2 regions of the Janthinobacterium sp. C22 genome follow, and region 1 is predicted to be linked to the other one. Evidence: predicted binding sites of a transcription regulator. Region 1 holds the regulator's gene; the other holds the start of a gene.
What was found. Region 1 encodes LexA, which represses DNA repair genes until DNA is damaged. Its sites were predicted from a motif close to ACTGTATNNNNATACAGT; they were not measured.

Region 1 (3,857 bases):
CGGCCGCGCCGCCGGTCATCTACCCGAACGTGTACGGCATCGACATGCCGACGCGCGACGAGCTGATCGCCTACGGCCGCACGACGGAAGAAGTGTGCCGCGAAATCACGGCCGATTACCTGGTCTACCAGGATATCGGCGCCCTGAAGCAGGCGATCGCCGACGTCAACCCGGCCCTGGTCAACTTCGAGGCTTCGTGTTTCGACGGCGTCTACGTGACGGGCGACGTGTCGCAGGAATACCTGGACCGCCTGGAATATGCGCGCCACCATCCGAAGGCGGCGGCGCCCGAAGATACGCCGCGTTCCCAGCTGAACCTGAACCTGGCCACGACAGAAGCGTAATTATCTTGCCCGGCTAGCGCCGGGCTTTTTTGCTCCGCGATCATGAACGATAAAAAAAACTACGGCTTTACCACCACCATCCTGCATAACGACCGCCGCAAGGGCATCGAGCACGGCTCCCTGCACAAGCCCGTGCACACTTCCGTCGCGTTCGGCTATGGCGATGCGCGCCAGCTCGCTTCCGTGTTCCAGGGCAAGGAGCCGGGCTTCCGCTATGGCCGCCAGGGCAACCCGACCGTGTCCGCGCTGGAAGACAAGGTCAACCAGATGGAAGATGGCGTGGCCACCCTGTGCTTCGCCACCGGCATGGGCGCCATCGGCGCCGTGGTGCAGTCGCTGCTGCGCGCGGGCGACCATGTGGTGTCGTCGGCCTTTTTGTTTGGCAACACCAACAGCCTGTGGCAAACGGTGACGGGGCAGGGCATCGATGTATCGTTCGTCGACGCCACCGAGGTGGCCAACGTGGCGGCCGCCATCACGCCGGCCACGCGCATCGTGTTCGTGGAAACCATCGCCAATCCGCGCACGCAGATCGCCGACCTGGCAAAGATCGGCGAGTTGTGCCGCGAGAAGGGCATCTTGTACATCGTCGACAACACCATGACGACGCCGTATCTGTTCCGCCCGAAAGCCGTGGGCGCGGGCCTGGTGGTCAATGCCTTGACGAAATCCATCGGCGGCCACGGCAATGCCCTGGGCGGCAGCTTGACGGACACGGGCGTGTTCGACTGGACGCAGTATCCGAACATCTTTGAGAACTACAAGAAGGCGGCGCCGGCGCAATGGGGTATCGCGCAAATCCGCGCCAAGGCCTTGCGCGACTTCGGCGCCTCGCTGGGGCCGGAAGCGGCGCACCATATCGCCGTCGGCGCGGAAACCATGGCCTTGCGCATGGACCGCACCTGCTCGAACGCCCTGGCCCTGGCCACCATGCTGGCCGCCGATCCGCGCGTGGCGGCCGTGCATTACCCGGGTCTGGCGTCGCACCCGCAGCATGCGCTGGCGAGCGACCTGTTCCGCAGCTATGGCTCCCTGTTCAGCTTTGAACTCAAGGATGGCATCGACTGCTTCGATTTCCTCAATCGTTTGAATTTGGCCATTCCCGCGAGCAACCTCGGCGACACGCGCACCCTGGTCATTCCCGTCGCCCACACGATCTTCTATGAGATGGGTGCCGAGCGGCGTGCCAGCATGGGTATCGCCGAATCGCTGATCCGCGTCTCCGTCGGCATCGAGGACGAGGTGGATCTGCTCGAGGATTTCCGCCAGGCACTCGATGTATAAGTCGCCGGATAAATGAAAAGGGCCGCAACAGTCATGCTGTTGCGGCCCTTTTTCGTGCAGTCGTTTAATGCCAGCTGCGCATGAGTCCGACGGCCAGCCCTTCCAGGGCGAATTCATCTTCCGGCGATACGGTGATGACCTTGAAGTCGGGATTTTCCGGGAACAGTTCGATCACGGAACCCGTCTTCTTGTAGCGCTTGACGGTGACTTCGTCGCCGATGCGGGCGACGACGATCTGGCCGTTCTTGGCGCTGTCGACCTTCTTGACGGCCAGTAAATCGCCATCCATGATGCCGGCGTCGCGCATGGACCAGCCGCGCACCTTCAGCAGGAAGTCGGGCTTGGCCGAAAACAGGGCCGGGTCCACGTTGTAGCTCGCTTCCAGGTTTTCCTGTGCCAGGATGGGCGAGCCTGCCGCCACGCGGCCGATCAGGGGCAGCGACATCAGCAGCGCTGCCGGCACTTTCGATGGCAGGGCTTCAGCGGCCGCGCCGATCAGGCGGATGCCGCGCGAGGTGCCGGGCGAAATCTCGATGGCGCCCTTGCGGGCCAGGGCCTGCAAATGCTCTTCGGCCGCGTTGGCCGATTTGAAACCCAGTTCATTGGCGATTTCGGCACGGGTGGGAGGAAAGCCCGTGTTTTCAATCGCGTCCTTGATCAGGTTCAGGATTTGTTCTTGTCGTGCTGTCAGCTTGATCATGAGCGGTGGGTGCATACTGAAATGCTGTCTATATGAACAGACTGTATTTTTGTACAGTATCGCCCACTATGCAAGGGGATTTGCGTGTTTTCGGCGAATTTCGCAAGAAATACTTGTCCATGGGCGGAAAGCGCGTTTGCGCGCGGTCTTTTCGGGCGCTGGCGCAAGCAATGATTGAAACGTTTGCAAAAGGCGGTTATAATCTTCGGCTGACCTTCCCACACCCGTCTTGACGCCGGGGTGGGCGATTATCAATCCGACCTGAAGGAGTTTGCATGCGTCATTATGAAATAGTCTTTATCGTCCATCCGGACCAAAGCGAGCAAGTGCCCGCGATGATCGAACGCTACAAAGCCAGCGTAACCACCCGCGGCGGTTCGGTTCACCGCGTGGAAGATTGGGGCCGCCGTCAAATGGCTTACTCGATCCAAAAGCTGCCTAAAGCACACTACATCTGCCTGAACATCGAATGCGACAACGAGACCCTGGTCGAGTTGGAAACAGCATTCAAATTCAATGATGCCGTGTTGCGTCACCTGACCGTTAAAATGAAGAAAGCTGAAACAGCTCCTTCGCCGATGATGAAATCGGTACAACGCGAAGACGCGGCCAAAAGCCACCGCACCGAAGCACCAGCAGCCGCTCCAGCCGCAGCCGCTTAATTTTTGACCAGGATCGTGCGCTGAACCAGCTACAAGTCACCGCCATCATTGCCGAGCGCGAAATATTGCGCTATACCCCGGCAGGGCTGCCGATTGTGAATGCAGTATTGCAACACAGTTCGCAGCAGATGGAAGCAGGGATTGCCCGTTTGACCGAGTTTGATGTTGCCGCGCTAGCCGCTGGCGAAATTTCAGGCCGGTTCAGCCAGGCAAGCTTGGGCGGGGTGTATCAGTTCACGGGTTTCCTGGCCAGGAAGAGCCGCAACAGCAAGAGTTTGGTGTTTCACATCATTGATTTTAGTGCAGTCATTCCCGACTAGCGCATTTTAGATACAGGAGCCTGACATGGCATTCGGTAAAAAGTTCGACAAAAATAAGCTCAAGCTTAAAGAAAAACGCAAACAGCAAAACCCTTTGTTCAAACGTAAGAAGTTCTGCCGCTTCACGGCAGCTCACGTTGAGCAAGTCGACTACAAAGACGTCGACACGCTGAAAGACTTCGTCCAGGAAAACGGCAAGATCATGCCAGCACGCCTGACCGGTACCAAAGCGCACTACCAGCGCCAAGTCGACACCGCAATCAAGCGCGCTCGCTTCCTCGCGCTGCTGCCATACACCGATCTGCACCACGCTTAATCGGTCAGATATTCCTGGAGAAGAACTATGCAAATCATTCTGTTAGAAAAAGTTGTAAACGTCGGTAACCTCGGCGAAGTCGTCAAAGTCAAAGACGGTTACGCACGTAACTTCCTGATCCCGCAACGCCTGGCACGTCGTGCTACGGCAACCGCTGTGGCTGAATTCGAAGTCAAGCGCGCCGAACTGGAAAAAGCTGCTGCCGCCAAACTGGCCGCATCGCAAGCCCAG
Region 2 (3,857 bases), 150 kb from region 1:
AGCAGGCGCTTCGCTTCGCCCAGATAGCGCTCCAGCGGACGCTTGTCTTCGTACTCCTTGCCGGCGAATTTGTGGAAGAAACCCACCTGGCCGAACATGGGGCCGATACCGCCCATCTGGAACATCAGCCATTGGATGGTTTCGTAGCGCAGGCCCGCGTCCTGGGGCAGGAACTTGCCCGTCTTTTCGGCCAGGTACAGCAGGATGGCGCCCGACTCGAACAGGGCCAGCGGCTTGCCGTCGGGACCGTCCGGGTCGAGGATGGCGGGAATCTTGTTGTTGGGATTGAGGGACAGGAAGGCGGGCGACAGCTGGTCGTTCTGCTCGAAGCTGACCAGGTGCGGCTCGTACGCCAGGCCCAGCTCTTCCAGCAGGATCGACACCTTGATGCCGTTCGGCGTCGGCAGCGAGTACAGCTGCAGGCGCTCGGGGTGCCGGGCAGGCCATTTTTGGGTGATGGGAAAATCGGAAAGCGGTGTCATGGATATCCTTCATTTCAATTAAAGACGCGGCGCAAGAAAGCAAGTATAGCCAAGCATGGCAGTTTCAGCAGGACAGCGCCTTCAGCCAAACAAGCCATGCAAAAACCAGCGCGGCGCGGCGTCTTCGCCGCTGCCGGCGATGCGTTCGCGGTAGACCCAGTAATGGGCGTGGTCGAGGCCTTCCGCAATAAAATAATCGCGCGCCTGCGACTGGCCCCACCAGCCCGCCTCGATGCGTTCGGCAACGGACACCATTTTCAGGGGCGAGCCATAGAAGGGCCGGTGCTCGCGCATCAGGAGGGCGATGGGCTGGGCCAGCAGCCAGGCGGGACGGGGCATGCCGGGCAAGCCGGGCGGCAAGTCGGGCAGCGCGTTTTTTCCAGCCGGCTTGGTCGGCAGAGGCAGCCACCGGTTGGCCGCTTCGGGGCGGTAATCGGCGCGCGGCGCGGCCTGCAGGACATTGTCCATGCCCAGGCGCGCCACCAGCAATTCCAGCAAGCGCTGGCGCTCCTGCGGCGTGCCGCCCGGCTCGGGGAACAGGCTATCGCTGGGCGGCGCCATCGGCTGCACCTGCAGCGCTTCCAGGGTCAGGCCGATCACGGGCGCGTCCAGCGCCAGCTGCGCCAGGCGCTCCTTGAGCAGGCGCACCAGGTGCTCGTCGCGCCAGACGGCTTCGCCCAGCGCCAGGTCGATGACGGTGGGCGGGCGCGCCACCCTGCCCCGCTCGTGCGCCAGCAGAAGCTGTATGCGCTCGGCGGCAAATTGCCGCGCGCACAGCCAGCCCGTCATCTGCTGCAGCAGGCGGCGCGCGCCGAACAGCAGCGCGTCGGCGTGCTCCACGCGGTCGAACAGTTCCAGGCTGGCGCGGAACGTGGGCGGCGCCTCGAGCCAGACGAACAGTTCCGTGCTGTGGCCATGCGCGTCGTCGAGCATGTCCAGCAAGGCCCCGCCGCAACGGCGCTGTAAGCCGGGCCGGGGCAAGTGGCGCAGCTGCCCCAGGGTGCGGCAGCCGATGCCCTCGAACCAGTCGAGCCAGGGGTGCGCGGGCGGCAGCAAGGCGCACGGCAAGCCGTCGAGGCGGCGCACCAGGCTGGCCATGCTCAAGGTCCGGCCCCGGCGCGTACCGGCGCGCGCCAGCAGCCAGGCACCGCGTGCCGTGGGGGCGCACGACAGCTGGGCCGTGTAGCCGAGCGCGCGCAGGCTGGCCGCGATGTGCCGGCACAGGGCGCGCACGCCGCCGAACAGGCGCAGGCTGGCGCCCGCGTCGACGAGCAGGGTCGCTTCCTCGCCCTGCGCCACCAGCGGCGAATATTGCAGCAGCGCCAGCGCCACCGCCTGCAGGGCCTGCGCTTCCAGCTCGGGCGAGCGTTCGTGCAGGCGCGCCTGCGGCGCCAGCATCAGCGCGCCCGCGCGGCGCATGCCCGGCCGGATGCCGGCCGCCAACGCCAGCGGCGACAGGGCCATCACTTGCTCCTGCTCCAGCACTACGCCGAGGTGGTCAGCCGACCAGCGCGGGCAAAACACTTCGAGCGGGAGCCGGGGCAGGCACAGGCCGATCCAGAGTCGCATGACGCAGCAGTAAAGAAGGAGGTTGCAGGGGCAGGAACAGGGTGCGTCGCGCTGCGGCCCCGGCGCTTGATGAAGCCGATCTCGATGCCGCCGGCGGCCGGGCGCACGGACAGGCGCAGCGGCGCGGGCGACGCATCCTGCGCTCCGTGCAAGGGGCGCAGCATGCAGAACAGGGTATTGCCCGACTGCGCCGCCAGATGCAGCCGGCGCAGGCTGTCGGCGCGCACGTGCGCCTGCCAGAACAGCAGGGCGCCGCACGTGCCGCTGCGCAAGATATTCTCCGCCGCCCACAGGGCGTCCTTGCTGCCGGCGCTTTTGATCCACAGCAATTGCGATGGCGCCAGTCCCTGCGCGGCCAGGGCCAGCGCCTGCGGCGGATGGGGCGGCTGCAGCAGCACGATGGGCAAGCCCGGCAGCTGCGCCAGCGCGGGCGCCAGCAGCCGCAATTCGCCGCTGCCCGGCTGCTGCACCAGCAGATCGATGAGGCTGCCGCTGGGCCAGCCGCCGCCGGGCAGCTGCGCCGACAGGGCGGCAAAGCCCGTATCCAGGCAGCGCGCGGCGCCCTGGCCCAGCTGCGATGCGCGCCACAGGGACGGGTGCAGGGCTTCCGGCGAGGCCATCAATTCGGAATGTTGCATAATTGAATATGAAGATGAATACTGTATGTATATACAGTACTATCCAGCCCTGCTTTTGGCAAGGCTTATCTGCCAGATAGCGTGCCCGGGGCCGCTCCGCCATGTCCGAAAAACCCCGTTTCCCGCATCGATTGCTGTACCATAAGCACTCTCCTTACCGCTCGGCAATGCACCGGGCGGCTTCCTCCGTCCATAAGGAAACGCATTTGACCACCATCCAAATCATCAGCGCCATCGTCTTCGGCCTTGCGCTCATCCACACCTTCGCCGCCAAGTCGTTTGAGACATTATCGCGGCGCCACCCCCGCCACGCGGGCTTACTGCACTTGCTGGGCGAAGTGGAAGTCGTGTTCGGCTTCTGGGCCTTCATCCTGATCATCATCATGGCCTTTGTCTCGGGCAGCGATGCGGCCATCGAGTATGCCGAGTCGCGCCATTACACGGAGCCGCTGTTCGTCTTCGTCGTCATGGTCGTGGCCGCCTCGCGCCCCGTGCTCGACGCCGTGCAGCGCCTGCTGAAAGGCGTGGCGCGCGTGATGCCGCTGCGCACGGAACTGGCCCTCGTCTGGCTGGGCCTGGCGCTCGTGCCCCTGACGGGCTCGCTGATCACGGAACCGGCCGCCATGACACTGGCCGCGCTGATGCTGGCGCCGCAAATCTTCCGTCCGGGCATCCCTGAATGGCTGAAATACGGCGCCTTGGGTGTGCTGTTCGTCAACGTTTCCATCGGCGGCACCCTGACCTCGTATGCGGCGCCGCCCGTGCTGATGGTGGCCACCACGTGGAACTGGGACAGCGCCTACATGGCCACCCATTTCGGCTGGAAGGCCGCCATCGCCGTGCTGGTGAATGCCACGGGCGTGAGCATATTGCTGCGCAAATATCTGCACAGCAACACCTCCGACATCAAGCCGAAGGCCGGCGAAGTGGAAGCGCCGAAAGTGCCGCTGGCCGTCAGCCTGGTGCACATGATCGTGCTGGCCGGCGTCGTGACCCTGGCGCATCATCCCGTGCTGTTCATCGGCCTGTTCCTGTTCTTCCTCGGCTTCGTGCAGGCGTATGAGCGCTATCAAAGCCCGCTGATCCTCAAGGAAGGCTTATTGGTCGGCTTCTTCCTCGGCGGCCTGGTGGTACTGGGCGGCATGCAGCAATGGTGGCTGCAGCCCAT

Region 2: the regulator LexA is predicted to act here: its motif matches at 2,710-2,727, upstream of imuA (translesion DNA synthesis-associated protein ImuA).

Annotation. Positions count from the first base shown of each region.
Region 1 is NZ_CP193659.1:2,375,422-2,379,278, forward strand. It holds gene purF (amidophosphoribosyltransferase) at 1-344, shown strand, start outside; gene ACRHIG_RS10975 (cystathionine gamma-synthase family protein) at 387-1,628, shown strand; gene lexA (transcriptional repressor LexA) at 1,693-2,328, opposite strand; gene rpsF (30S ribosomal protein S6) at 2,604-2,990, shown strand; gene priB (primosomal replication protein N) at 3,011-3,310, shown strand; gene rpsR (30S ribosomal protein S18) at 3,336-3,626, shown strand; gene rplI (50S ribosomal protein L9) at 3,654-3,857, shown strand, end outside.
Region 2 is NZ_CP193659.1:2,227,251-2,231,107, reverse strand. It holds gene ACRHIG_RS10375 (glutathione S-transferase N-terminal domain-containing protein) at 1-482, opposite strand, end outside; gene ACRHIG_RS10370 (Y-family DNA polymerase) at 564-2,051, opposite strand; gene imuA (translesion DNA synthesis-associated protein ImuA) at 1,967-2,689, opposite strand; gene ACRHIG_RS10360 (putative Na+/H+ antiporter) at 2,896-3,857, shown strand, end outside.